DNA from 3 places in the Janthinobacterium sp. FW305-128 genome. Region 2 is predicted to be linked to each of the others. Evidence: predicted binding sites of a transcription regulator. Region 2 holds the regulator's gene; each other region holds the start of a gene.
What was found. Region 2 encodes FNR, which switches genes on or off when oxygen is low (the NO sensors DNR and NnrR bind a similar motif). Its sites were predicted from a motif close to TTGATNNNNATCAA; they were not measured.
Positions count from the first base shown of each region.

Region 1 (4,737 bases), on a different contig from region 2:
CCATGGTGCTGAGCGTCATGCCGCGTCATGCCGCGTCCTCCGTCTCGGCCGCTTCGTGCTGGAAAAAGGTGCGGATGGCCGCCCAGATATCGTCATTCCTGCTCAGGATGCTGCTGTGCAAGGGCAAGCCCCGGCGTTCCTGCTCGGCGCACAGGCTGTGCATTTCCGTTTCCAGGCTGCGCGGTACGCCGGGCACGGTTTCCACATAGCCCATGTAGTTGACCAGGGCGGCCAGTTCACCGAGGGCCAGGCTGGCCGCCGCCCGGTCTTCGCTGAAATTCTCGCCATCGGAGGCATAGAACAGGTAGGCGTTGTAGCGGCCCGGCGCATAGTGTTCCTGCAGCAGTTCGCGGCTCAGGCGAAAGGCGGTGGACGCCATGGTGCCGCCCATGCCGTTGACCTGGAAGAACTCGGCTTCGGAAAACTCCCAGGCCCGCGTCGTATGGGCAATAAAACGTGTTTCCACGCGCGCATACCTGCGGCGCAAGCCCTGCAAGGCAAAGAAAAAGAAGGATTTGGCCAGTTTGCGTTCGGCCTGCGCCATACTGGCCGACACGTCCAGCACGAAAAACACGACGGCGTTCGTGCTGGGCCGGGGCTGTGGCAGGACCTGGCGGTAACGCAAGTCCTCATTGGTGAAGGGCACGGGCTGCGTTTGCAGCGCGCGCCGCTTGATCGCTTCCTTGACGGTGCGCCGGCGGTCCAGGCGCGACCGGGCGCCATGACGGTCCAGTCCGCTACGCACGAGCTGTACTTCGTCCATCGGCCCTACGTGGCGGGGCTTCAGGTGCGGCAGCTCGAAGGCGTCCCACAGCCAGTCGAGAATGTCGTCGATGGGAAACTCCAGCAGCAGGCGCACGGCTCCCTCGCCATCGCCGCCTTCGCCTTGCGTTCCAGCCCCGCCCGTGGCGGCAGGGTCGGCCGCGCGCAGGATATCGCCGGGCTGGCCGTCTCCCTGGCCCGCGCCCATGCTGTTGCGCGCGGGCGCCAGACGGAAACGCGCATGTTCGAGCAGACGCATGGGTACTTGTACCGTGCGCTGCTGCGGCCCGCCGATCAGGTCAGGCGTGGCGATCAGCTCGGGCAAGTGCGCCTGCACGGCGTCGCGCACTTTCTGGTTGTGGCGCAGCCAGTCGCGCGCGCCGCGCGAGAACAGCCCGTACCAGGGCTGGGCCAGGTCGGGCGCGGCGGCTCCCGCAGGACCATCCTGCTTGCCTTTGCCTGGCGAGGTCGTGGCGGACATGGCTATTCCTGCGCCAGCAAGGTGGTCACATAGTTGAGCGCTTCGCGCGCGCTGTGGGCGTCGTAGCCGTATTCGTCGACCAGGCGCTGCTCGACGGCGGAAATCCTGGCCCGCACGTCGTCATCGGGGCGCTTGGCTGAACCCACCAGGCGCAGCACGTCGCGCCGCTGCTCGAACAGATATTGCTGGATGGCGTCGTGCAGTTGCGCATGGCTGCCCAGGCCGAACGCCTCGCCCCGCTTAAAGGCGCTCATGGCCTTGCGCACCACTTCTTGGCGGAACGACTGCTTGCCCGAGTCGCTGATGTGGATTTTTTCTTCCACGGCGCGCAGGAAGCGTTCGTCGGGACGGCGTTCTTCGCTGGTGATGGGGTCGCGGATCTGGCGGTTGTCGAGCATGGCTTCGACTTCATCGAGATATTTGTTCAGCAAGTCTTGCGCCTCTTGCTCGAACGACACGAACAGGGCCTTGTGCACGTCGGCCTTGACCCAGCGGTTATAAAAGTCCTTGCGCGTGAGCACCAGGTAATCGACCCACTTGCGCTTGCGCCGCGGTTCGATGCGCGCATCGCTTTCGATGCCGTCTTTCAGGGCCAGCAGCACGTCCATGGTGGACAGGCTGTTGCGCTGGGCGGAAATGATGGCGTGCGACAGGGCATTGATGACGAAACGGGGCGACACGCCCGCCAAGCCTTCGTCGGGCGCCTTGTCGCGTTCGCGCAGGCGGCGGATGTCGGCATGCTGCAAGTCGTCGACGTCTTCGTCGGCGTACACGCGCAGTTTCTTGACCAGTTCCGCTTCCTTGTCGTCGCCCTCGGGCAAGCGGCTCAGGATGGCGAACACGGCCGCCGCATGCAGCACGTGCGGATCGAGGTGCACGTCGCGGAAGGCGGGCGCTGCCGCCTGGATCAACTTGCGGTAAATGCGCGCTTCTTCGCGGTAATTGAGCGTGTACGGCACTTGCACGATGACCATGCGGTCGAGCAGGGCCTCGTTTTCGCTTTCTTGCATGAACTTGCGAAATTCCGCCAGATTCGTGTGCGCGACGATGGTTTCATCGAGGTAAATCAAGGGGAAGCGCGATACCTTGACATTCTTTTCCTGCGTCAGGGTCAGCAGCAGGTAGAGAAATTCGCGCTTGACCTTGAGGATTTCGATCATTTCCAGCATGCCGCGGCTGGCCGCATACACGGCGCCCGACCAGGACCAGGCGCGCGGATCGCCTTCGTCGCCGTACTGCGCCACTTTCGACAGGTCGACGGAACCCACGAGGTCGGCCAGGTCGGCCGTGGTGGGATCGTGCGGTGCATATGTGCCGATGCCGCAGCGGCCCGCCTCGGACAGGTGGATGCGTTCGACGGGCATGCGCAGGAAGTCGCCGCCGTACTGTTCTTCCAGGCGGGCGCGGCAATGGGGACACAGTTCGCCGTGCAGTTCGGCATCATAGCTGGCGCGAAAGTCGGCGCGCATGCTGTGCGGCACCAGATGCAGCGGCGATTCGTGCACGGGACAGCCGGCGATGCCATATAGCGCGCCTTCACTGCTGTGGCTGTATTCTTCCAGCCCCCGCTTGAGCAGGATCACCATGGTGGACTTGCCGCCCGATGGCGGGCCCAGCAGCAACAGCATGCGCCGGCCCACTTCGGAGCCGGCGGCGGCGGCCTTGAAGTAGGCGGCGACCCGGTCGATCGCCTCGTCGATGCCGAACAGCTCGTCGTCGAACAGGCGGCAGCGGAAGCGCCCGCTGTCGTCGGTCTGGCCGTTCCAGCGCATCATGTCCCACAGATACTGGTGCGCGCTGCGCGTCAGCAGGCCCGCGCGGCCGGGCAGGATTTGCTCGATGAAGTCGGCAAAACTGCCACGCCACGGACTGATGCGGTGTTTTTCCGCCCAGGCCGCCATGCCGTGCACAAAACCCGCATGCTGGCCTTGCTCGCCCGCAGGCACGTCGTCATCGGATTGGTGTGGCCTACCAGGAATCGTCATTATTTCCCCATCCATACCGTTGCTGCCGTGTGCAGGCCCAGTTCCAGCCTGCCAGTCAAGTATACGACGCTGCCTCTGCCCGCACGACTGATCTCGCTCAACCTTGACGAGGGAACTATTTTTATCCTCGCTGCGCCCATTGAGACAAGGCAGCCATGCGTCAGCGCGGTTCAATCCAGATCAATACTGGCCTGCGCGGCACGTCCACACTGGTCTTGCGACGACCCACGAGGAGAACATAATGATAGGTAACGAGAATGGTTTCAGCGCCCCGCCTGGCGGCAGCGGCAGGGGACAAAGCGCGGACGATGAAGAGGCCGTCGGCCAGTTTGCCGCCCCCGGCGAAGACGACCATACGATCGAGAGCGCGTCCGTCTCGGAGGTACCCGACGCCCTGAGCGGCGTCAGCATGGAATTGCTGGAAATCAAGCGCAGCATCGAAGACGGCATGCGCCAAAGCATTTCGCAGGCGGGCGGCGTGCGCGCGGCCGATGCCTTCAGCGACGGCGGCAATATCCAGGGCGTGTCCATCGGCCTGGGCGAGGGCGCCAGCGACAGCTCGTCCGGCGAGCCGGGCTTGCCGGCCCTGACCCTGTACGTGGCCGAACCCACCTCCGTCGACCGCGCCAAGGCCGCCATCGTGGGGGCCATGGGCGTGCGCGCCGTGGCCAGCGACAAGGTGCCCGTCAACATCGTCGTCACGGGCGTGATCGATGCGCAACCGCACCGTTTCCGCTTGCGCCCGGCGCCGGGCGGCGTGTCGGTCGGGCATTTCCGCATCACGGCCGGCACCATCGGCTGCCTGGCCGTGGGGCGCAGCGCGCCGCGCAGCGGCCGCTTGATGATCCTGAGCAATAATCACGTGCTGGCCAATTCCAACGGTGGCGTGTTCAACGATTGCATCGTGCAGCCTGGTCCCATCGACGGGGGACGTTGTCCGCAAGACCAGGTGGCCGTGCTCGAGCGTTTCGTGCCCATCAATTTCAGCGGCGGCGTCAATTACGTCGATTGCGCCACCGGCTGGGCCTGGCCTGACCGCGTGCGGCCCGAACTGGTCTACCTGAGCGGCGGCGTGCCCGCCTACTTCCGTATCAGCAATGCGCTGGTGGCCCCCGCGTTGGGCATGATGGTCGGCAAGTCCGGCCGCACGACGCAATTGACGCAGGGCCGCATCACGGGCCTGGGCGCCACCATCAACGTCAATTACGGCGGCGGCAGGATCGCGCTGTTCCAGGACCAGATCGCCATCACGGGCGTGAGCGGGGCGTTCAGCGCGGGCGGCGATTCGGGTTCGTCCATCTGGACCTGGAACCAGCAGCGCAATCCCGTCGGCCTGCTGTTTGCGGGCGGCAACAACATCACGTTTGCCAACCAGATGCGGCGCGTGGTGGCGGCGCTCGACATCAATTTGTACACCTGAGCACGCTGCCAGGTGCCGCCTTGCATAACGCTGCTTTTTGCACGATGATGATTGTATGAGAGGCCGCAGCCATGCATGGTTGTGCCCGG
Region 1 covers NZ_JACYMK010000002.1:488,641-493,377, reverse strand. The annotation lists gene IGS60_RS07080 (SpoVR family protein) at 1-29, opposite strand, end outside; gene IGS60_RS07075 (DUF444 family protein) at 26-1,243, opposite strand; gene IGS60_RS07070 (serine protein kinase) at 1,246-3,228, opposite strand; gene IGS60_RS07065 (S1 family peptidase) at 3,470-4,648, shown strand.
Region 1: IGS60_RS07070 (serine protein kinase) is a predicted target of FNR. The motif match lies at 3,399-3,412, and genes of this name have one in related genera.

Region 2 (4,737 bases):
ACTCGCGCTCGGCGACGTTGATGCCGGCGCGCCCCGCCACTTCCGGCATGTCGGCCACGACGGCGCCGTGCGCGTCGAGCACCAGCACGTCGTCGAACAGCACCAGCATCGAGCGGCGCGAATAGTAGTCGCGCAGTTGGGCGGGCTGGGTGATCAGTTCCGGCGGCTGCTGCCGTGCCGTCAGGGTGACGATCTGCAGCAGCATGCCCAGCTTGTCGTCGAGCTCGGCGGCGGTGCGGCTGATCAGGGACGACTGCTGGCTCAACAGTACCTTGGTGAAATCGTCGCGCATGTGCTGCACCTGGATCATGGTGACCAGCGCGATCATGGCGATCGAGGTCAGGCTGGTGGCCAGCGCGACTTTTGCTTTGATGCCGAGAGGCTTCATGATTTCCTTTTCAGTACCGGGCGGCACAGGCGGCAGATAATGCTGTCAGGAATTTTCCTATCAATACCCCAGCTTGGCAAGCGCCGCCACGCAAATTGCCCTCTCCGCATGGGCTTTTGACGATGTTGCCATATAATTAAAGTCGGAACGTAGTTTATTCAGCGAAATTGCGGTGAAATTGGCACACGGCAACCCTGTATGCAGTAAACTTGTTGTTGCATTTTCTAAAAGGTACCGACATGACTGAAGCGCTACTCACTCCAACCTCGCCCACAGTGACCGTGGAAGCGTTGCGTGCGCGATGCTCGACCTGCAGCATGCATCAATTGTGTCTGCCGATGGGCCTCGACGTGGGCGACATGGACAGACTGGACCAGATCATTGGCCGCCGCCGCAAGATCGTGCGCGGCGCTTCGCTGTTCCGCATCGGCGACTCGTTCCAGAACCTGTATGCGATCCGTCTGGGCCACTTCAAGACCTACCAGATCAATCCGGGCGGCGAAGAGCAGGTGACGGGTTTCCAGATGGCGGGCGAACTGCTGGGCATGGACGCCATCAGCGCCGACCGCCACCACTGTAATGCGGTGGCGCTGGAAGACAGCGAAGTGTGTGAAATCCCGTTTTCCAGCCTGGAACAATTGCTGGGTAATATGCCGACCCTGCTGCGCCATTTCCACCGCATGATGAGCCAGGAAATCACGCGCGAGCAAAGTGTCATGCTGTTGCTGGGCAATATGCAGGCGACGCAGCGTTTTGCCGCCTTTATCGTCAACCTGGCGTCGCGCTATGAAGCGCGCGGCTATTCGGCCAGCAAATTTCAGTTGCGCATGTCGCGCGAGGAAATCGGCAACTACTTGGGCCTGACCATCGAAAGCGTCAGCCGTTTATTGTCGAAATTCAAGAAGGAAGGCTGGCTGCGCGTCTCCAACCGCGAGATCGAGATCTTGCAGCCGGCCAAGCTGAAAGCCATTACAGCCGGCACCGACGTCTGCAAGTAACAGCACCGTCAAAACCTACTGCGCGTCGTGCTTTGCGGCCTGCGATGCTCGCTGTGCTATAGCACAGCTGTGCTTCTCAGCCACAAATCACTGCCGCTCGCTACGGTTTTTTCCCGGCGCTGTACGTTATAACTCTTCATCCGCATGCAGCGCGATGCTGCGTTGCACGGGCCAGGTCCAGATGCCGGACAGGCGCCACTCGCGTTTGTCGTTTTCCACCAGCACTTGCCAGCGGCTGCGCTCGAGCATCGGCAGCGCCACGGAAAAATTGCCGGCCGCATCGGGCTGCACCAGCAGCTTGATATCCTTTTCCGGCAGGGTCGCATGCGCCAGGTGCAGCTGCAAAGGCCCCTGGTACGCCTTGCCGAAGCTGTGCACGGAGCCGCTCAGGCGCGCTGCAGCGACGTCATACGACAGGGTCGTGTCCATGGCCAGGTCGCTGGCGATCGTGTCGCGCTTCAAATCCTGGTTGATCGCCTTGCCCTGCTTGTAATAGTCGCCCACCACCAGCGCGTCGGGCTGCGTAAACGCGATATAGCCCATGAAGCTGCCGACGACCACGGACAGGCCGGGACCGATCATCAGCAGCCATGGCCAGCGATGCTTGTACCACGGGGCAACGGGAGGTTGCAGTTTCAGACTGTCGGACATTGTGTTCTCCTTGGGGGCGGACCCTTTGGGTCCGACTCCAGCTTTTGCTTCCGGGTTGAAAATCAAGTGACCCTAACGCATGATTGATGATACCCCTACGGCGAAATAACGGGGTCGGACCCGGAGGGGCCGACCCCAAATCAACATCACCGCGGCACGATGAACACCGCGCTTTCGCGCACATGCAGCGACGGGTCGTCCAGCGAGTGCAATTCGATCGCAATCTTGTTCGAGCCCTTCTCGCCGACGCCGTGCGGCACGCGCAGGCGGATCGGCCAGCCCAGCGTTTCCGTCGGCTGCAAGGTCACTTCGTCGCGCGTCAGCAAGGTCAGACCCGGCAAGCCGGAAGCGCTGATTTTGAAATGCTGGCTTTGCTCCGAGGTGTTCATGATCTGCAGACGATAGACGTTTTCGATCATGCCGTCTTCCACCTCGCGTCCCATCGAACCGCGGTCGCGGATCACGTCCATTTTCAGGGGCGTGCGCAGGGCCAGCGACGTACACACGGCGATGATGATCAGGGCCAGGATGGACGTGTAGATCAGCACGCGCGGGCGCATGGCGCGCTGGCGGATCTGCTTCGAATTGAAGTTGTTTTCCATCGCATGGTCGGTGCTGTAGCGTATCAGGCCACGCGGCCGCTCGACCTTGTCCATCACCGTATTGCAGGCATCGACGCAGGCGGCGCAGCCGATGCATTCATACTGCAGACCGTTGCGGATATCGATACCGGTCGGACACACCTGCACGCACAGGGTGCAATCGATGCAGTCGCCCAGCTTGTCGTTGTTGCCGGCCTTCTTGCTCATGGCGCCGCGTGGTTCGCCGCGCTTGGCATCGTAGGTGATGATCAGGGTGTCCTGGTCGAACATGGCGCTCTGGAAGCGCGCGTAGGGGCACATGTATTTGCACACCTGCTCGCGCAGCCAGCCCGCGTTGCCGTAGGTTGCCAGACTGTAGAACAAGACCCAGAACCATTCCCAGGGACCGAAATTGAGGGTGGTCACTTCGCGCGCCAGTTCCTTGATCGGCGTGAAGTAGCCGACAAAGGTAAAGCCCGTCCACAGGGCGATGGCGCCCCATACCAGGTGCTTGGCCGTCTTCTTGAACGCCTTGCGCACGGAGGGGCCCTGCTTGTCGAGGGCCATGCGCGCGCTGCGCGTGCCCTCGATGCGGCGTTCGACCCACAGGAAGATTTCCGTGTATACCGTTTGCGGGCAAGAAAACCCGCACCACACCCGCCCGGCAATGGCCGTGACGAGGAATAACAAATACGCACAGATGATCAGCAGGGCCGCCAGATAGATGAAATCCTGGGGCCACAGCACGACGCCGAAAATGTAGAACTTGCGCGTGGTCAAATCGAACAGCAGGGCTTGCCTGCCATTCCAGGTCAACCACGGCAAGCCGTAGAACGCGAGCTGGGTAAGCCATACGCATACCCATCGCCAGGTAGCGTAGCGTCCTTTGGCCTCGCGAGGGTAGATTTGCTCGCGGGCCGCATACATCTTGATGACTTGAGGTTCCATTACATCATTTCACGGGCGTCTGGGGATTCGACAGGCTCCAGACATACGCCGACAGCACGTGTACCTTGGATTCGCCGAGGAAGTCGCTGAAGGCCGGCATGGTGTTGTTGCGACCCTTGCGCACGGTTTCCATGATGGTATCGGCGCTGCCGCCGTACAGCCAGATCTTGTCCGTCAGGTTAGGCGCGCCGAGCATCTGGTTGCCCTTCGCATCGGCGCCGTGACAGGCCATGCAGGCGCCGAACTTGGCCTTGCCCAGCACGGACTTGACGGGGTCCGACGTGGAACCGGACAGACTCAGCACGTAATGGGCCACGTTCTCGACATCTTTTTCGGAACCGAGCGCGGCGCCCATCGGCGGCATCTGCCCATTGCGGCCGTGCATGATGGTGGTCTTGATGATGTCGGGATCACCGCCATACAGCCAGTCCTTGTCCGTCAGGTTGGGGAAGCCCTTGTTGCCGCGGGCATCCGAACCGTGGCATTGCGCGCAGTAGGTCAGGAACAGACGCTGGCCGATCGCTTGCGCCTGCGGATCGGCGGCCACCGTCTTCAAGTCCTGGCTCAGGTACTTGTTGAACAGGGGGCCGTAGTCGGCTTCCGCCTTCTTCAGCTCTTCCTCGTACTGGCCCGTCGATTTCCAGCCCAGGCTGCCGGCGTAGGTGCCCAGGCCCGGGTACAGGAACAGGTAGGCCAGCGCGAAGACGATGGTGATGTAGAACAGCCACATCCACCAGCGCGGCATCGGCGTATTGAGTTCCTTCAAGTCCTCGTCCCACACGTGGCCCGTGGTGCCGTCGGCGGGGGCGCCGGCGGCCACTTTCACTTTCGACTGCGAGTACAGCAGCACGCCGCAGCCGATGATGCCCAGCAGGGACAGCACGACGATGTAGATATTCCAGAAGCCATTGGTAAAGTCAGCCATGGTTGCGCTCCCCTTGTGCCGGCGCGGCATCGGCCGGATAGTCGAGCGCCTCGTCGGCGAACGGCAGGCGTGCCGCCGCGTCGAAGTCGCCATTGCTGCGGCTGAACGTCCACCACAGGATGCCCACGAATGTCATAAAGGAAACCACCGTCATGACGCTGCTGGCGCTGTCAAACAGGTTTTCGATTGCCATGCTAATTCCTTGTTTTGATTAATGTACCGAGGCCTTGCAGATAGGCGACCAGG
Region 2 covers NZ_JACYMK010000004.1:370,345-375,081, forward strand. The annotation lists gene IGS60_RS11565 (response regulator) at 1-388, opposite strand, end outside; gene fnr (fumarate/nitrate reduction transcriptional regulator Fnr) at 628-1,386, shown strand; gene IGS60_RS11575 (FixH family protein) at 1,513-2,037, opposite strand; gene ccoG (cytochrome c oxidase accessory protein CcoG) at 2,184-3,566, opposite strand; gene ccoP (cytochrome-c oxidase, cbb3-type subunit III) at 3,571-4,491, opposite strand; gene IGS60_RS11590 (cbb3-type cytochrome c oxidase subunit 3) at 4,484-4,684, opposite strand; gene ccoO (cytochrome-c oxidase, cbb3-type subunit II) at 4,686-4,737, opposite strand, start outside.

Region 3 (4,737 bases), on a different contig from region 2:
CCTTCTGCGGCTTTGGCCATGCGCTGGCGCAACAATTGCAAGCACTGGGCGCCACGCCCATGTTCCCGCTGATCGAAGTGGACAAGCATGACCCCGCCGCCCTGGCCGCCTGGTCGCAAGCGCTGGCCAGCTGTAGCGGCAGCGCCATCGACGCCATCGGCGTACAGGAAGAAGCGTCGTACGCCGAATGGCGCCTGACGCGCCGCGTGCTGCTGAACCCGGGCAGCCTGGGCGGCGAACTGCATGAAATCACCTTGACGGGCCCCGCCGATGCTGACTGGGAAGCGGGCGCGCTGGCGGAAATCATCGCCTGCAACGCGGATGGCAGCGAGGGCGACGCGCAAAGTGCCCAGCATGCGCCGCGCAGCTATTCGCTCGCTTCGCTGCCATCCGATGGCGAACTGCAATTGCTGGTGCGCCAGGAGCGCCACGCGGGCGGCACAAACGACGGGTACGGTCTCTGTTCCGGCTGGCTCACGCGCTTCGCCCCGACAGGCAGCCCCATCCGCCTGCGCCTGCAAGCCAATCCCGCCTTCGCGCCCGCCCTGGTCGACGTGCCCTGCATTTATATCGGCAATGGTTCCGGCCTGGCAGGCCTGCGGTCGCACCTGCGCGCGCGCCAGCGGGCGGGGCTGGCCCGTAACTGGCTACTGTTCGGCGAGCGCCAGCAAGCTGTTGACAGCGTCTGCGGCGCAGAGTTGCAAGGCTGGCTGGACGCTGGCCACCTGGCGCGCCTGGACCGTGTCTTTTCGCGCGACGGCAACGAGGGCGGCAAACGCGAATACGTGCAGGACCGCCTGCGCGCCAACGTCGGCGAGCTGCGCGATTGGCTGGCGCAAGGCGCCATCGTCTACGTGTGCGGCAGCCTGCAAGGCATGGCGGCGGGAATCGATGCTGTACTGCAAGAAGTGCTGGGACAGGACGGTCTCGACGCCCTGCTGGCGGCCGGGCGCTACCGCCGCGACGTGTATTGATCTGCCTCAGCACATTGCCAGCGCCGCCCGGCTATGTGGGCCGCCGCACGGTCAGCGCCGGCCATCGGACTACAGTAGCGGCATGGCGGCATATCCGCGCCGCCCCCACCCACTGTTTGCGAGGCTAGCCATGAAAAACCCCTGGATGAGCATGTACCTGAGCGCCGCCAACCGCGTCGCCAACACGGCGCGCGGCCACGCCACGGCCGCCGTCAAGCGCGAAGCGGCGAAAAATACGCGGCAATTGACGCAAGTGTGGTTCGACTCTTTCCTGCCCGCCGCAGGCAAGCCGCGGCGCAGCCGCAAGGCCAAATAAGAGGCGTCACTGGTGCAGTGCATCACAGCAACTAGTTGAAGTTTCAATCAGATGAACTAAACTGCAAGCATGGTAGTACATAGGACGTGACCGGCAGGCGCCGCATCCCCGCGCCGCCGCCGGGACACCGGGAGACGACCATGTTGACGCTCAAAGTGCTGCTCTGCCTTGCCTTGTCGGCCCTGATGCTCGTGCCCCTCGTGCTGAGGGATGCGATGCAGACGTCGGCCGGACAGCAGTTGCAGGTGCCGAATGTCGATGCGCAAGCTCTGTGGGCCCGCTGGCCTCGGCAATAAGACGCGCGGCTGAGAAAACGTCGCTGGCTGCGTTGCTTTGACTTGCCGTACTAGCGTACTGTCTGCGTCAAAGACGCCTTGCCAGCGGCGTTTTTCAGCGGCGCTCGGTAACACGGCGCATCGTTAAGACCGCTTTATTGCGAGTGGGGAATTGTTCCCTTCGTCCATTTGTCTTTGTCTTGCTTTCCTCTTCCCCTCTTCACCATACTTTTGATCCAGATCATGGATTTCGCCCTTCGCTGCGTCCACACTGGAACAGTCCGCTTCGCGCCGCGACGGACTTAACCGGGGGCATCGGCATGGGTAAATCGCATTGGAAGGATGAGATGGCGCTGGGCGTTCCCGCCATCGACGAGGCGCACGAGGCGCTGTTTCAGGAGCTGGCGCGGCTGGGGCAGTTGAGCGACCAGCATTTCAGCGTGGCGTTCCGCGAGCTGATCGCGGCCGTCGAACGCGATTTCCGAGAGGAAGAGGATTTGATGGAACAAATCGGCTTTCCCTCGCTGGCCAACCACCGCGAACAGCATGCGCGCGTGCTCAGCGGCTTGCACCATGCCTGGGCCGCCGTCGATGAAGGCGACCTGGAACAGGGCCGCCATGCGCTGTCGCTGTTGCCGCAGTGGCTGATCTTCCACCAGGCCACCATGGACCTGGCCCTGGCGGCGGCGCTGGAACTAGTGCAGCGCCAGCCTAACTAGCAGTTAATTACAGCAACAGCACCGTCGCCTGCTCGGGCATGACCACGCGGTAGTGTCCCGGGTATTTGTCTTCGCCGTCGAAAATCTTGCAAAACACGGGCTGGTTGATGTCGTTGACGGCTGGCTCGTTCATGGGCAGCGTCGCGATCAGCTGTTCTCCATCCATCAATTGCAAGGCGCTGCCCCGCTCGGCCGCGCAAAAGGCCAGCGATTGCACGTCGCTGGCGAACGGCCGCTTGTACCACGGCGTGATGGCCCGCACGGCGCGCCGGGCGTCGCGCAAGACCTGCCCCACGCGCGTGACGTTCCACGCATCGCGCGCCACGGACGGCTGCAGCACGATATTGGCCGTCAGCTCGCCCCTGCCCTTGTTCACCAAAAACGTGCCGTCCTGCGCGGCGATATCATCGTTGAGCGGCACGACAAACACGCCGCCGGCCGACACCTTGATCGGCATGGGGGCGCCATTGCCTTGCAAGGCCACGCGCACATCGTCGATGGTGGCGCTCAGCTTGGCGGGAATCAGGCGCAGGGCCATGACCACGCTGCCGCTCGACACTTGCCACACTTTCCTGGCCGTCAGATAACTTTCACGGTATGCCGTGAATCGCACGTGCGGCGCCTTGGCATCGCTGGTGGCCGTGATCGTCACCGTTTGCGGTGGCAAGGCTTCCTCTGCTGGCGCCGTTGCCTTGGGTGCTGATGCCGCGGATGTGGCCGGCGCAAGCGGTGGCGCAACGGCATCGGCGGCGGGCGGCACGCTGGCGCTCTGCAGCGGCGCGGGAGCAGCCGGCGGCGGCGCGTGTTCCTGGGCCTGACCCAGCGAAACGACACACAACCATCCGGCACAAGCGATCCATGTACGCATGCATTTCTTTCATTAAGGAAAATATTTGTCAGCGCCTGCATTATCGCAGAAGGCAAGCCGATGCGCCGCCCCGGGTCTGCCTGCACTCCCGCCTGCACTCCTTTGGTGCACACGCTTGATTATTTGGCAAATATCACCTATATTGATAATGATTCCTATTTACAAAAGTGACAGGAATCGCGCGCCTTTCTTTTCCACTGCCCGTCCGCGCCGGGCCTTGCGGTGGAACTGCTATCCAAGCCAGACCACGGGCCAGCGTTACGCCATCCCCCAGCTACTGCGCAGCTCGCCAGACGAGATAGGAACACTCACGACTAAAAATATCCAGGAAAATAATGCAATCAACGACAGCCTTCTCATCTTCGCGCCAGCCCGCCTTGCGCGCCCTCCCCCGTGTATTACACATCAGCCTGCTCAGTCTTGCCGCCGGCGTGGCCCTGCCGGCACAGGCCGCCGACGCCGCCGCCGCGGCCGACGTGACCATGCCCGCCGTCACCGTGCTGGGCCAGTCGACCGCGACGACGGAAGGCACGCAGTCGTACACGGCCGGCGAAGCGCGCAGCGCCACGCGCATGGACCTGTCGCTGCGCGAGACGCCGCAATCGGTCAGCGTCATCACGCGCCAGCTGCTCGACGACCTGGGCGCCGTGCGGCTGGACCAGGCGCTGGCGCAGACGACGGGCATCCAGGTGGGCCAGAACGACACGGAGCGCACGACATTTTATGCGCGCGGCTTCGGCATCAACAATCTCCAGATCGACGGCATGGCGCGCGGCGGCAATGCGCCGCTGCAAGACACGATCCTGTATGACCGCATCGAGGTCGTGCGCGGCGCCACGGGCCTGATGGGCGGCAAGGGCGACCCGTCCGCCACCATCAACATGATACGCAAGCGGCCGGCGAAGGACTTCCAGGCCAGCGCCGGTCTCATCATGAGCCGCTGGGATGACCAGAGGATCGAGGCCGACCTGTCCACGCCCCTGAACGCGGAGGGCAGCGTGCGCGCACGTGCGGCCCTGGCCTGGCAAAAACGCGATTCCTACCTGGACATGTACCACGAGCGCAAGACGGTGGGCATGGCCATCCTTGAGGCGGACGTGCGTCCCGGCACCCTGCTGACGGCGGGCGTCGACTTCCAGGACAACAAGCCGACAGGCGCCACCTGGGGCGCCGTGCCGTACTGGAATGCGGATGGCAGCCTGGCCAGGTTGCCGCGCAACACCAGCCTCACGACGCCCTGGAGCACCTGGGCCAACAAGCAGCACACCATCTTCACGTCGCTGGACCAGCGCCTGCCCGGCAACTGGAACATGCACCTTGGCTATGCGCGCACGGAAAGCACGAACCGCACCACCGTCGCCTATGCGGGCGGCGGCAAGCCCGATCCGGCCACGGGCGAAGGCATGCTGCTGTGGACGGGCGCCTATGGCCCGGGCAAGACCACGGGCGACAATTTCGACGTCTACGCCAGCGGCCCGTTTACCTTGCTGGGGCGCAAGCACACGGCCATCGTCGGCTGGAACGGCGGCAACCAGCGCGCCCGCTCGCTGGGCGGCGAGGCGGAAATCAACTACCCGAACGTCGT
Region 3 covers NZ_JACYMK010000007.1:113,816-118,552, reverse strand. The annotation lists gene IGS60_RS16020 (sulfite reductase flavoprotein subunit alpha) at 1-974, shown strand, start outside; gene IGS60_RS16015 (hypothetical protein) at 1,105-1,290, shown strand; gene IGS60_RS16010 (hypothetical protein) at 1,431-1,586, shown strand; gene IGS60_RS16005 (bacteriohemerythrin) at 1,886-2,284, shown strand; gene IGS60_RS16000 (hypothetical protein) at 2,292-3,152, opposite strand; gene IGS60_RS15995 (TonB-dependent siderophore receptor) at 3,488-4,737, shown strand, end outside.
Region 3: IGS60_RS16005 (bacteriohemerythrin) is a predicted target of FNR. The motif match lies at 1,797-1,810, and genes of this name have one in related genera.